Regions from separate parts of the Paenibacillus filicis genome, predicted to be linked through region 2. Evidence: predicted binding sites of a transcription regulator. Region 2 holds the regulator's gene; the other holds the start of a gene.
The links. Region 2 encodes NrdR, which represses ribonucleotide reductase genes. Its sites were predicted from a motif close to AACACNATATATNGTGTT; they were not measured.
Positions count from the first base shown of each region.

Region 1: the regulator NrdR is predicted to act here: its motif matches at 2,042-2,059, upstream of nrdI (class Ib ribonucleoside-diphosphate reductase assembly flavoprotein NrdI).

Region 1 covers NZ_JBBPCC010000006.1:69,156-76,657, reverse strand. The annotation lists gene WMW72_RS11210 (DUF5050 domain-containing protein) at 265-1,857, shown strand; gene nrdI (class Ib ribonucleoside-diphosphate reductase assembly flavoprotein NrdI) at 2,322-2,681, shown strand; gene nrdE (class 1b ribonucleoside-diphosphate reductase subunit alpha) at 2,668-4,752, shown strand; gene nrdF (class 1b ribonucleoside-diphosphate reductase subunit beta) at 4,857-5,819, shown strand; gene WMW72_RS11190 (DNA topoisomerase 3) at 6,022-7,502, shown strand, end outside.
Region 2 covers NZ_JBBPCC010000001.1:519,921-527,422, reverse strand. The annotation lists gene polA (DNA polymerase I) at 1-523, shown strand, start outside; gene mutM (DNA-formamidopyrimidine glycosylase) at 592-1,443, shown strand; gene ytaF (sporulation membrane protein YtaF) at 1,610-2,308, shown strand; gene coaE (dephospho-CoA kinase) at 2,341-2,937, shown strand; gene WMW72_RS02435 (lytic transglycosylase domain-containing protein) at 2,934-3,503, shown strand; gene WMW72_RS02430 (alpha/beta-type small acid-soluble spore protein) at 3,584-3,808, opposite strand; gene nrdR (transcriptional regulator NrdR) at 3,907-4,389, shown strand; tRNA gene WMW72_RS02420 (tRNA-Ala) at 4,482-4,554, shown strand; gene WMW72_RS02415 (winged helix-turn-helix transcriptional regulator) at 4,842-5,309, opposite strand; gene WMW72_RS02410 (YciI family protein) at 5,385-5,690, shown strand; gene WMW72_RS02405 (DinB family protein) at 5,692-6,159, shown strand; gene WMW72_RS02400 (SRPBCC domain-containing protein) at 6,610-7,086, shown strand; gene WMW72_RS02395 (IS110 family RNA-guided transposase) at 7,269-7,502, opposite strand, start outside.

The DNA of each region.
Region 1 (7,502 bases), on a different contig from region 2:
CTACTTGGAGACCTGGTACCGTGGGGCCCGAATCCTTCGTCATCCGCATGATGCCGCAGATCACTCCCAGTAGTTGCTCGTGTACCTCCTCGCTCAAAGGTGGTGGTTGCCGCGTTATTCCTGGTCCCATGTTCGTCTCAAGTCAAGTCTGTGTCAACGACAGGATCTGTTCCTGCTCCCAAACTCCTGCTATAATATTCCATTATATGGACATTTCAGGTGATCTGTATGTAGTAAATCACTTATGCAGGAGGCGAACATTCCATGTTGAGACGATTGGGCGCGGTTTTTCTGGCAGCCGGACTTGTATGCTCGGTGCTTCCAGCGTCATCCCATGCCCGCGAGAAGGAAGTCAAGGTGTCAATCCCCACATTTAAAGTAACGGTGAACGGGGTGCAAGTGGACAATACATACCGGCAGTACCCGCTTCTCGTCTACAACGACATTACCTACATGCCGATGACGTACTCGGACAGCCGGTTTCTGGGTTTAACGACCCGATGGGATACGGACAAGGGTCTAGAGATTACGAAGACCGGCATTTCGGTTGCCTATCAAGCCTACCGCGGAGACAAGAAGAATGCCGCTGCCTATACGGCAACGATTCCTGACTTTGCCGTTAAGGCGGGTGGCAAGGACATTGTGCAGTCTGCAGAAGAATACCCGCTGCTGGAATTCCGGGAGGTCACGTATTTTCCGCTGACGTGGAGATTCGCCGTGGGTGAGTTCGGCTGGAGCTACCAGTTCGACGAGCGCAGCGGGCTGAACCTTCAATCCTCGAATCCCCAAGTGCAGCAGATCGACCTTCCCGGCTACAGCGACGGTGCGGTGGTAGAGTCAGCCGGGAGCATTTATTACAGTGGACCGGATGGGAAGATTATGCAAAGTTCCGCCCAGCACCCGGAGCAGGCCAAAGAGATCTTCCAGCTTCCGGTCTGGAACTATGGAGACGGCTCAACGTATGTATCCCACGGGCTGCGTCGAGTAGACGGCGACGTCTTGCTTTGGTACCACCAGGGCGGAGCTGTAATGGGCAGTGACAACTATATTAAGCTGAATCCGGACGGCTCCCATGAGGAGATCCGGTCGGGATATTCGGCCGGAGGGAATTTTGGAAGCCTGAATGTTTATGTCAGTCATGGAACGCCGCCAGGTCCGGGCAATTTACGGATCAAGGAAGAGGGACAGGAATACCGGCCCGCAGGGGATCCGGATTATTTATACGGCTGGAATTGGAAGATCAACAACGGTGGGCAAAGTGGCACGCCTAGTCAAAGCTTGTATATGGTCGGGCGCAATCTCTATTTGAATGCCTTTCATTGGAAGAACGATACGGATATAAGCCGTATCCATAAGGTGAATATCGACACCGGGGAGACGACCCGGGTCAGCGATTTGCCAGCTAGCGATTTTGTCGTGCAAGAAGACTCCATCTACGCCATCAGCAACGGCAAGCTGTACCAGATCCCGCTAGAGGGAGGTCCTGAGAAGTTGTTGCCTACCAAAGGTGAGGTGAGTCCGGACCGCCCGTTCGTGATCTCACATGACACCATCTACTATGTGGACAGCGAAAGCGGGGAGCTGTATACCGCCGGCAGCAGCCTTTCCTTGAATCCCCGTGCCGAAGTAAAGAATCTCAAGCTGGAGAACGGTTATCTGTGGGCCACCTTCAACGGAGGTGGAGACCGGTACGCCCTGATCGTATGGGATGCTGATGGAAAACGTGTGTTCGCCACTTCGGATCCCGCCGATTACGTCTCTGTAGAGGGTGGAAGGCTGACCTACACGGACAATGTCGACCGCCATGTTTACCGCGTTGATCTGATGCAGACGTCTGGCAAGAGCAGTTCGAACTAATTCAAAAATCTTATTTTTTTGCGTTGCACGGGGACGCTTTTCAGCCCTTTATGCACCGGCCAAGCCGCCTGACAGGCGGCTTTTTGGCGTGATCCGGCAGCTCGAAAGCAGCTCCAAAGGGAGAAAAAGTCACGGGGACTGTCCTAATTTGTCGATAAAGATTCTCATTGACAAACACCGGGCAGGCACTATATATTGATATGAGTTTGTTGAAAGTATCTACATATGGTTTAATTGGTAATTTTCCAGGGCGATGGCAACGCGGTAGACGCCGTAGAAAGGCGTCAGACAAGCCTTGCGTCATCCTTGTATCGACAGCATTCCGGGAGGCACTCACGGACGTCTGGACCCAAGCTGCAAAGCTACAGGGCCATTCCTGATTTCGTCCGGGGCACTCCCTTATCTGCTCCTCATCCGGATGGTTTTTTTGGAGGGGCTACTTTGTAACTGGAGGGGATCCTCTTATGCTCGTTGTTTATGATTCCAAGACAGGCAATGTCCGCCGGTTTATCCGCAAGCTTAGCGTGCGCTCGCTGCAGATCGAGGAGGCGATGATCGCGCAGGAGCCCTTCGTGCTCGTCACTTATACGACAGGCTTCGGGCAGGTGCCCGAGCGTGTCGCTTCGTTCCTGCGGGACAATGGTGATTATCTGCAGGGTGTGGCTGCCAGCGGGAACCGTAATTGGGGGACAGGCTTCGCGCTCAGCGCGGACAAGATTGCAGCGGAATATAAAGTACCGATCCTGGCTAAGTTCGAGCTTGCGGGGACTCAGCGGGACGTGCAACAATTTATGATGGGAGTGGACGAGGTTGCGGCATATTGAGTTAAACAACCTTTTGATGCAGAAAGGGACGGACGGATTTTTCCAATTGGACAAGGACCGGGAAGCGGTTCGGTCTTTCATGGAAGAGGTGTACGCCAAGAGCCTGGCCTTCGAGAGTCATCTCGTCAAGGTACGCTATATGATTGATCAGGACTATTACGAGAATGTTTTCGATACGTATACGGAATTCCAGGTGGATGAGATTTACCGGATCACCCATGAGTACGGCTTTGAATTTCCTTCCTATATGGCGGCCTCCAAGTTCTATACGGATTATGCGGTGAAAAGCAATGACCGCTCCGTCTACCTGGAGCACTATGCGGATCGCGTGGCGATTGTAGCGCTGCATCTGGGTCAGGGCCGTGTGGAGGTAGCACGCACGCTCGCTTCCTCAATGATGGAGCAGCGGCTGCAGCCGGCAACGCCGACCTTCCTCAATGCGGGCAAGAGCCGCAGGGGAGAGATGGTCTCCTGCTTCCTGCTGGAGATGGACGATGCGCTTAACTCGATCAACCATGTGCTGGCGACCTGCATGCAGCTCTCTAAGATCGGCGGCGGCGTCGCAGTCAATCTGTCCAAGCTGCGCGGACGCGGCGAGCCGATCAAGGGCGTCGAGGGCGCTGCCAAGGGCATTATGCCCGTGCTGAAGCTGATGGAGGATGCCTTCTCCTACGCGGATCAGATGGGACAGCGCAAGGGCTCCGGTGCGGCTTACTACAATATCTTCGGCTGGGACTTGATGGAGTTCCTGGATAGCAAGAAAATCAACGCTGACGAAAAAACAAGACTGCAAACCTTATCGATCGGCCTGATCGTACCGAACCGCTTCTACAAGCTGGCAGAGGACAATCAGCCGCTTCATGTATTTGCTCCGTTCACCGTGTTCAAAGCCTATGGACAGCATCTTGACGACATGGATCTGGACGAGATGTACGACACGCTGCTGGCGGACGACCGGGTACGCAAGAAGGTCGTCATGAGCGCGCGCGATATGCTGGTGAAAATTGCATCCATTCAGCTCGAATCCGGCTATCCCTACATCATGAACCGCACCAATGCGACTAAGGCCCATGCGCTGAACGGTGTAGGCAAGATCAAGATGTCCAACCTGTGCACGGAGATTTTCCAGCTGCAGGAGACTTCGACGATCGGTGATTATGGACAAGCCGATCAGATCCGGCGCGATATCTGCTGCAATCTGGCTTCGCTGAACATCGTAAACGTGATGGAGCGCCGCAAGATCCGCGAGTCCGTCCATGAAGGGATCACCGCGCTGACCGCGGTCAGCGACATGACGGAGATCGGCAACGCTCCAGGCGTCGCCAAGGCAAACCGCGAGCTGCATGCAGTCGGTCTCGGGGCCATGAACCTGCACGGCTATCTGGCCAAGAATCGGATCGCCTATGACAGTGCGGAAGCGCGTGAGTTCGCAGGTACGTTCTTCATGATGATGAACTTCTATTCCTTGGAGAAAAGCGCTCAAATCGCCCGCGAAACGGGGCAGCAGTTCGCCGGCTTCGAGAAATCCGACTATGCAAGCGGCATTTATTTCGACCGTTACCTGACGACGGATTACACACCGAAAAGCGACAAGGTGAAGCAATTGTTCGAAGGTATGGCTGTGCCTACGACGGAAGACTGGCGCGCGCTGAGCGAGCAGGTGAAGCGTGACGGGTTGTACCATGCTTACCGCCTGGCGATTGCACCGACACAAAGCATCTCGTACATCCAAAATGCGACGAGCAGCGTGATGCCGATCGTCGAGCAGATCGAGACCCGGACTTATGCCAATTCGACGACTTACTACCCGATGCCTTATATGGACCGCCATAATGTGTTCTATTACAAGTCGGCTTATCAGACCGACCAATTCAAGGTGCTCGACCTGATCGCAGAAATTCAGACCCATGTGGACCAAGGGATCTCGACGGTTCTGCATGTCAACAGCGACGTCACGACGCGGCAATTGGCCCGTTACTATATATATGCGGCCCGCAAGGGTCTAAAGTCCTTGTACTACACACGGACGAATCACTTGTCCGTCGAAGAGTGCCTGAGCTGCTCCGTGTAATTGGGAGTTCAACCATCGGATTAAGTTTCACCTGGATTGCCCTAACGGACCAGACATCATGGCTTATATATAGAAACAAGACGTAGAAAGGGGCGCCTGCATTCATGAGCGTCTTCAAAGCAGTGAACTGGAATAGACCCGATGATGATTTTTCGATCACCTTCTGGAATCAGAATCTGATGCAGTTTTGGACAGATGAGGAGATTCCCCTGTCCGACGACAAGATGTCCTGGATTACGCTGAGCGCAGAAGAACGGGATACCTATATGAAAGTACTGGGCGGGCTGACGCTGCTCGATACCGTACAGGGCGGGATCGGTATGCCCAAGCTGCTCGAGCATGTGGAGGGCCTGCAGCGCAAGGCGGTGCTTGGCTTCATGGGCATGATGGAGCAAATTCACGCCAAGTCCTACAGCAGCATCTTCACCACGCTGGCAACAACGGAGGAAATTGACGGCGTGTTCCGGTGGGTGGAAGGGAATCCGCATCTGCAGCTGAAGGCGGAGACCATCTCGCAGTATTACCAGAACATCGATACGCCCAAGGGGCTGTATCTCGCGATGTCTGCGTCGGTGCTGCTGGAAAGCTACCTGTTCTACAGCGGCTTCTTCTATCCGCTCTATCTGGCGGGTCAGGGGAAAATGACGAGCAGCGGCGAGATCATCGACCTGATTCTGCGCGACGAGAGCATTCACGGCTTGTACGTCGGTGTACTCGCCCAAGAGGTTTACGGGAAGCTGTCTGAAGAGGAGCAGGACGAAGCGCTAGAGACCTTGCAAGGCTTGCTGCGCTATCTGCATGCCAACGAGGAGCAGTATACGGAGCAGCTCTATGCTTCGATCGGACTGGCCGATGATGTGAAGGCCTTCCTGCGCTACAATGCCAATAAAGCGATGATGAATCTGGGGCAGGAGCCACTGTTCGAGGATGAGGAGATCAACCCGATCGTGCTGAACGGGATTAGCACCCGGACCAAGCAGCATGATTTCTTCTCCAAGAAAGGCAATGGCTACGTCCGCGCTCTCCATATGGAGACCTTGACGGATGATGATTTCAAGTTTGATTGATCTTGAGCATAGTAGAGGCTCCATGAGGCTTGTGCGGGTGTGTCCTGGACAAGCTGTATGGAGCCTTTCGTGTTTTCTGCGAGGTGTGAAGCCTAAGGTTATGCGTGCTTTCCCTATGGTTTTGAGCAGAACGGACCTCGCCCTCGCCGGAGGGGATATGGTATGCTAAGGAAAGCTACACCATACAAGGAGCGATTACCGTTTGAAAACTCTTATTATCGCCGAAAAGCCTGACATGGGGCGGAATATCGCCGCAGCCATCGAGCCCAAAGCGAAAAATCAGCGAACCTACATCGAGGGCGAGCGCTACGTGATCACATGGGCGATCGGGCATCTCATCGGGCTGGCTGAGCCTGACTTATACGAAGAACGTTATAAAAAATGGAATTTCAATGATCTTCCGATCATTCCCGACAAGTTCAAGCTAGTGCCGAATCCGCGGACGAAGGATCAGCTCAAGGTGATCAAGGAGCTTGCCCAGCGCTGCGATGCGCTGGTGAATGCCTGCGATGCCGGGCGCGAAGGTCAGCATATTTTCTCACTGATCCAGCGTCACCTGAAGCTCAAGCAACCGGTGAAACGTCTCTGGATCTCCGATCTGACGCCGGAGACGATCCGCAAGGGCTTCGCGGAGCTGCGCGACGGTGTGGATTTCGAGCCGCTGACGCGGGCGGCCAAGGCGCGCAGTGAGGCGGACTGGCTGATCGGCATGAACGGCTCGAGGGCATTCACCACGAAGCACCGGGAGCTGTTATCGGTGGGACGGGTCCAGACGCCTGTGCTGGCGATTCTGTATGACCGGCAGAAGGAAATCGAGGCCTTTCAGTCGGCAAAATACTATGAAGTCGAAGCTTGGTTCGCCCAGGAGCCGACGGAATACCGCGGCCTATGGCAGGGCGAGAGGCTGACAGACAAGGAGAAGGCGGAAGCCATCGCCGCCAAGGTCAAGGGCAAGCCGGGGCGGATCGGCAGCTATGAGATCAAGGACAGCCGGGAATATCCGTTCAAGCTGTACGATCTGACGCTGCTGCAGCGCGAGGCCAATGCCAAGTTCGGCTTCTCGGCGAAGAAGACGCTCGATCTGGCACAGGCCTTGTACGAGAAGCATAAGGTTATCAGCTACCCACGGACCAACTCCAACTATGTCACAGAGCAGAATGTACCGGAGATGCACCGCACGCTGGAGCAGTTGAAGCGTACCGAATATGCCGGGCTCGCGGAGCAGGCAGACAAGAAGCTGGTGCACACGGGCAACCGGTCGGTGTGCAACCCGTCCAAGGTAGAGGATCACCATGCGATTTTGCCGACGCATAAGATGCCCGGTACGCTCGCGCCGGACGAGCGCAAGCTGTATGACCTTGTCGTCAAGCGGTTCCTGTCGCATTTCTACCCGCCGGCTCTATACAAGATTCATACGGTGCTGACGGTATGCGAGAACGAGACGTTCAAAAGCACCATCAAGCAGGAGCTCTCGCAGGGTTGGAAGATCGTCTATGCCGGTGATCCGAAGGAGTCTAAGCCCGCAACCCGCGGAGGCAAGAAGGGGGCAGGCGACAAGGACGAGGAAGACGAGTCGGCCGAGCAAGAGATTACAACGCCGTTTACGCTCGATGCGGCGGCGGGTGTCAATTGCCGGAAATCCGCGGCTAAGGAAAAAGAGACGAAGCCGCCCAAGGCGTATAC
Region 2 (7,502 bases):
CCAGGCCAAGGCCGTTAACTTCGGGATCGTGTACGGAATCAGCGACTATGGCTTGTCGCAGAATCTGCATATTACCCGGAAGGATGCGGCGAGGTTTATCGAGCAGTATTTCGCCGTCTTCCAGGGCGTCCGTCAGTATATGGACGATATCGTCAAGAGCGCCCGTCTGGACGGCTATGTGACGACGCTGCTGAACCGCCGCCGGTATTTGCCGGAGATTACGGCCTCTAACTTCAACCTGCGCTCGTTCGCCGAGCGGACGGCCATGAATACGCCGATCCAGGGAACGGCGGCAGATATTATCAAGCTCGCTATGGTACAGCTGGACAAGCGGATGCTGGAGGAAGGCGTCCGCAGCCGGATGCTGCTGCAGGTGCATGATGAATTGGTATTCGAGGTGCCTGAGGAAGAGGTTGACCTGATGAAGGCGATGATAGCCGAGGTGATGGAGTCGGCGCTGAAGCTTGACGTGCCGCTCAAGGTGGACGTCGACGACGGCGTTAACTGGTACGAAGCTAAGTAGGACAGGGGCAAGCGGGACGGGCCGTAAGGCTCGTTTCCTTGCGTTCATATAGAAAGGAAGGATTCCTAGTGCCTGAATTGCCAGAGGTAGAAACCGTCCGCCGCACGCTGGAGCAGCTGGTGGCGGGCAAGAAGATCGAGAGCGTCAAGGTGACGCTTCCGCGGATTATTCAGCGGCCAGATGACACGGAGATGTTCGCTGCGCTGCTGGCGGGGGAAACGGTCCGCTCCGTAGAACGGAGGGGGAAATTCCTCCGGTTAATGCTTGATCACTATACGCTGGTCTCTCATCTGCGGATGGAGGGCCGTTACGGCGTCTATCCGTCCGGTGAGCCGGTGGAGGCGCACACGCATGTTATTTTCTATTTTACAGACGGTACCGAGCTGCGTTACAAGGACGTGCGCCAGTTCGGCACGATGCATATTTTCGATAAAGACCAGGATCTGCTGGAGAAGCCGCTCGTGAAGCTCGGTCTGGAGCCTCTGGACGAGAACTTTACGCTGGAGGTATTTCGCAGCAAGCTGGACAAGCGCAAGACCAAGATTAAGCCGCTGCTGCTCAATCAGGAATACATCGTGGGCCTCGGGAATATTTATGTGGATGAGTCCTTGTATCTGGCTGGCGTTCATCCCGAACGGGAGGCTAATACGCTGTCTGCCGCAGAATGGGCCAAGCTGCACGAAGCGGTCGTGACGACGCTGCAGGGCGCCGTAGCCGTTGGAGGCTCGTCGATCAAATCCTATGTCAACGGGCAAGGTGAATCCGGCATGTTCCAGCATCAGCTCCGCATGTACGGACGCAAGGGAGAGGCCTGCGACCGGTGTGGAGGAGCGATTGAGAAGACAGTTGTAGCCGGACGCGGGACGCACTTCTGTCCGAACTGCCAGAAGCCGAAGAAGCAACGGATTATTCGTAAATAATGCACCAGCCGCCCAGAACTCCCATATAGTAAGCCATGAGCCGCCCAGCCCGGTGCCCGCCATGCAAAATGTAGCGATCAGGCTGTGCGCAAACATGAACGGAAGCGCGTTGGTCTGTCTGGAGTAGCGGTCGCACGCGTTTCTTGTTGCTGGGAGGGAAGGGCACATGCTGCCGGTTTTTTCATTGTTGCTGCTCGCGTTGGCGGTTAGTTTGGATGGATTTGGCGTAGGAGTAACCTACGGACTGCGCAAGATCAGGATTCCGTTAATTTCGATTGCGATTATTTCTTGCTGCTCGGGGTTCATCATATTTATCTCCATGCAGATCGGCGTATGGATGAGCGGGTGGGTACACCCGGATCTGGCCAAGAACATCGGCGCGCTGATTCTGGTTGGGATCGGGTTATGGGCCTTGTACCAGCTCTATGCGCAGCGTAAGGAAGATTCCGTTACGGACGAACCGCAGGTTACCATCTCTTCACTGCCTGATCCTGGGGCTGCCGTTCTAGCGTCCCCCAGTACCAAGGAGATTATCTATATCGAGCTGAAGCGATTCGGGCTTGTTATTCAAATTCTGCGGAAGCCTTCCATCGCGGACATGGACCGTTCCGGCACGATCTCCGCGTATGAGGCGACACTGCTCGGCCTGGCCCTATCTCTGGACGCGTTCGGCGCGGGCATAGGGGCCGCCTTGCTAGGCTTCACGCCTTGGCTGACGGCAGCTGTCATCGCAGCGGCCAGCGGTATTTTCCTCGGACTTGGCCTGCGCATAGGCCTGAGATTCGCCGGTGTCTGGTGGATGCGCCGGATATCCGTGGTTCCCGGATTTCTTCTTATTATTATGGGTATTATGAAACTGTTCTAATCTATGACGAATGAAGTAGGGGAGTCAGGTTTATGAATATTGGATTAACCGGAGGAATCGCCTGCGGCAAAAGCACGGTAGCGGCGATGCTGGTCCGCCGCGGAGCATTGCTCGTGGATGCGGATCGTATCGCTCGGGAAGTCGTAGAGCCGCATACGCCCGTTCTCGCCCAGGTGATCGAGCGCTTCGGCGCTGATCTGCTGCTGCCGGACGGCTCGCTCAATCGCAAGAAGCTGGGGGAGCGGGTATTCGGCGACGAGTCCGCCCGGCGCGATCTGGAGGGGCTGCTGCATCCTCCGATCCGCGCGACGATGCGGGAGAGGATGCGAAGCTATCAAGAGGAGCATCCAGACAAACTGGTCGTCGTAGATATTCCGCTTCTGTACGAATCCGGCCTGCAGGCGATGGTGGAGCAGGTGCTGGTCGTCTATGTGCCGCGGGAGGTACAGCTCTCCAGATTGATCGCCAGAGACGGCATGACGCTGGAGCAGGCAGAGAAGCGCCTGAATGCCCAGATGCCGATTGAAGAGAAGAAGCGGCTCGCCGACATCTTGATTGACAACACAGGCTCGCTGGAGGAGACGGAAAGACAGCTGGACCAGTTTTGGATAGAAAGGGGACTTTCATGAGGTTTTGGCGCAAGAAACGGGTATTTGCCGTTCTCCTGGTGACCTTTCTTGTTTTCTTATTCCTAAGCAGTTCCTTTGTCGGCCGGTATATCTATCCGATCTCCTATCAGCATGAAATCCGGCTATACGCCAAGAAGTATGAGCTTGACCCGTTTCTGGTTGCTGCCGTTATCCGTGTAGAAACAAACTACCAGCCGCATATGGAATCGAAGAAGGGCGCTTATGGCTTGATGCAATTAATGCCGGATACCTCATCATGGATTATCGAGAAGGCGGCCTTTGATGATACATACCGTAATCAGCTTGATCAGCCTGCTGTTAGCATTGAGCTCGGAGCCTGGTATTTGAACTGGATGAGCAAGCAATTCGGCGGGAATATGTACGCGATGATCGCCGGATACAACGCTGGGCATGGGAAGGTCAGCCGCTGGCTGCAGGAGAAGCGGTGGGATGGTACCTTGTCTAATGCGCAGCAAATCCCTTATGGAGAGACACGCCATTACCTTCAGCGTGTGACGTATTATTACCATAAATATCATAAGCTATATGGAGAAGAATGGAAGTAAATGGAGAAAGAAGCGCTGGACAAGCCGCCCTTACAGGAGGAATATCCGGCACTTCTTCTCGTTTTCAGCAAAACGTGGTATTATTTGTATTGACCGGCAAGCGATTGCTCGGCGATTTGTACCAAGCGGCGTGTGATGTGACCACCGATCGCACCAGTATCACGAGTAGCTACGTTACCGTAGTAACCGTCTTGGGGAATTGCGATCCCCAATTCTTGGGCTACCTCGTACTTCAGTTGATCCAACGCTGCGCTAGCTTGTGGCACGACCAGTGCGTTGCTGCTGCGGGATTGACCTGCACCCATGTCTGTTCACCTCCTTGTCGGTTGGTAATCCTATTATGCTCGTTTCGCTTGGCATCATGTGAGGGAGTCTTTGGAAAAAGGAAAGGAAGAATTACTACATGAAATGCCCCTTCTGCGATTATTCCGGAACGAAAGTGCTTGACTCGCGTTCCGCCAATGAAGACAAGTCCATACGCCGCCGCCGTGAGTGTGAGAAATGCTCGAAACGCTTTACGACGTTCGAAATGGTTGAAGAAACGCCCCTTATCGTCATCAAGAAGGATGGAAGCCGTGAGGAATTCAGCCGGGAGAAAATGCTGCGCGGTCTGATTCGCGCCTGCGAGAAGCGCCCCGTTCCGCTGGAGCGTCTGGAAATGATTGTATCCGAGGTGGAGAAGCAGGTCCGCACTACGGCCCAGGCCGAAGTGGATAGCCGCGCCATCGGAGAGATTGTGATGACCGAGCTGTACCCAGTCGATGAAGTGGCCTACATTCGCTTTGCATCGGTATACCGGCAGTTCAAGGACATCAATATGTTCATGAAGGAGCTTAGCGGGCTGTTATCCAAGCACCAAGTCGGCGGTGATGGCGGGAAAAATTAATTTTCCGCCAACCGTTGACAAGCCCGCAGCACCATGGTATTATCATTCTTGTCGCTAAACAAGGGCAAGAAAATGAAGGAATTAAATATCATGGGGCCTTAGCTCAGCTGGGAGAGCGCATCGCTGGCAGCGATGAGGTCAGGGGTTCGATCCCCCTAGGCTCCATACAAAAAACGTCATCACTTATAGTGGTGACGTTTTTTTGTATGGATTGCCTGGGGGGGAGATGAACCCCTATAGGTTCGCCCGCGCGGACGAAAGAAGTGAATAGGCTTCGAAGTAATACTTCTAATGTAGGAGCACGCCGTCTGAATCTACCGCTAAAAGTCCTTGTCGAATACGCTTCGTCAGCATAAATGAGGATTCTAATAAAGGTTGCGTTTTTTATTGGTCTAAAGGGGGAGCACCTTACAAATTCACCCGCTCAAGATACATACATGTTACTAAAACCACTACCGCTGCTCCACTTGCTTAATTACACTCCCTGGACCAGCGAATACAGATCCGCCATTTTGAACCGTCTTCCGTATAAGTTGAATTAAACTGTCCTTGTCCATCTGGATATCGTTCAACCATGCTAAGGTATCTGCAGTTTCGGGTTCATGCTTCACTCCCCAGGTTGATAACTCCCACAGGACCGGTAATAAATCCAACCCGGACTCCGTTAATGCGTACAGGTCTTTTCTCTTGTCACTGGGATGGGGGCTCTTGGTAATCAAGCCCAGTGTCTCAAGACGAGACAATCGATTCGTTAGTATATTTCTAGCAATCCCTTCATCCGAGGCAAGGAATTCCCCGAACGTTTTCTTTCCTGCAAATATGATATCCCTGATGATAAGCAATGACCATGAGTCGCCTAACAGATCAAGAGAAAATGAGATCGGACAATCCGATCTTCTATGTGGTTTGAAATTTTGCATAGGGCCTCCCTTGACTTCCTAGATTGATTATAATTATAATTAAGTCAGTTTCAAAATGCAACTGAAATGGAGGGGATGGAATTGAAATTTTTGTTGGTTTATAGAGGCGGTGTCGTTCCAGAAGATCATCTTGATCGTAACATTAATGAACTATGGGGATGGCTCGACAATTTAAAGGAAAAAGGGTATGAGAAGGTACGTTTCGCGGGAAGCGGCCGTAAAAGCATTTCGAAGGATTTGATTGCTGATTACTCCGGAGACATATTCGGCGTTTCCATTATCGAAGCTGGTTCTTTGGAGGAAGTGGTCTCATTAACTTCAGATTGGCCGGAGTTACAATACGGGGGCAGGATTGAGATCGTAGAAGCGATAGGTGATTAGCATGTCCGATACGTATATATTTAATTTGTTTGCAGATGTTAGAAAACAAATATTGAGTGTAATAACAAGACTGTCAAAGGGTCAAATGGAACACGTTCCTAAAGGCTTCAACAACAATCTACATTGGCAGGTCGGTCATGTGTTAACGATAGCGGATGATTTAATATTTGAGTTTTCGGGAGTTGGGGCAAGGATTCCACAGCACTATAGAACTTATTTTGCTTCAGGAACAAGTCCCTCAAGCTGGCCGGGGCAACCGCCAGGGATTGAAATACTTCTTAGGGATTTGGAAAATCAGATGGTGGAAATATGCAATAAGTATGACGGTCTGCTGGAGCAACCTGTAGCATATGAGAACAACTTTCTTCAAGCAAGTGTAATCGGTGAACTTTTTTATGTTCTACTTGCCCATGAAAGTACACATCTAGGAATGCTTATTGCGATGGACAAGGTTTTGCAGAATGAATAAATGGATAACGACTGAGAGGTAAGGGGTCGCCCGCGTGGACGTACTGAACTTCTTATTCGACTGATTGCGTAGAAAGACGCTAGTAACTTTCATGACGTCTATAGCATTCCAACTCCAGTATGATGTGGAGTGACTCCATGTGGGCGTTCGTTCTTATTCGGCGTTTTGTGCGGGATTCGATCATGAACGATTTCAAATCGCTCACAGGCCTCTGCAACATGTATCGAATTAGGTTTGTTAGATAGACTTGATCTTCATACCGCGCCAACATTGCTTGAGAAAGGTACACGATTATTTGATCATATTAGTCAGGGAAGTGTGACGCTCGAATCAAATGAAGGAATCGAGAGTTATCCATGTTAAATATGATGCGATTAAATGAATGGATTGAGTATCCTGTTAAACCTATTTTTATAGGTGAAGAAAAAGGGGAACTAAGGAGGTAGTTACATGGTAGATACAAATAATAACAAAAGAATTGATACTGCTTCAAGAGTCATTAGGGCGTCAGCACAAGTAATTTATCAAGCAATGTTGAATCCAGAAGCGCTCGCTTTATGGCTTCCACCGGAAGGAATGTCTGGTCAAATCGATACATTTGATGCAAGGGAAGGGGGTGTTTATAAAATGACGCTTATCTACGAAGGAGATGAAGAGATACAGGGAAAAACCTCAGAAAATAGAGATGTCACTGAAGGCGAATTTTTGGAGCTAATTCCAGATGAACGAATTGTTAAAACCGTTCAATTTCATTCAGAGGACACACGATTCTCTGGTGAGATGATCCAAAAATGGCTGTTAGAAGCCCATTCAGAAGGAACAAAAGTGACTGTCATTTGTGAGGATGTTCCTGAAGGGATACGAAAAGAAGATCATGACGTTGGTTTACGATCCACGTTGGCGAACCTTGCAGTATTTACGGAGTGATAAGAGACTTTTTCTGTGAAAAGAAAGAAACACCTATGGTGGGTCTCGTCTTAGAAGTTGAAGAATAGCAGAAAAATGGCAATAGAATGCCCGTTTTTTTCGCAAGAGCAACAAGTGCTTTTTTCTTGCCACGACGGGAGGCTAGAGACCAGAACTTAGCTGATAAGCGCGTGTTACGGGTTTTAGAAGCAGCCCAAGCCGCCTCGCATAAAGCTGTTTTGATGTGAGGATTCCCTTTTACTGTGCGGGTACTTTTTTTGACCTGCGCTTTCGTGATTGCCTGGTGATACTCCCGCCCAAGAAGTCAGGTGAGCTGCCGTAGGCAATTGATTCATGTTATGGCCCATCTCAGCGAGTATACTGGCGGCGGTTATTCGTTTCACACCAGGCATGGTTTGCATGAGCTCCATCTCTTC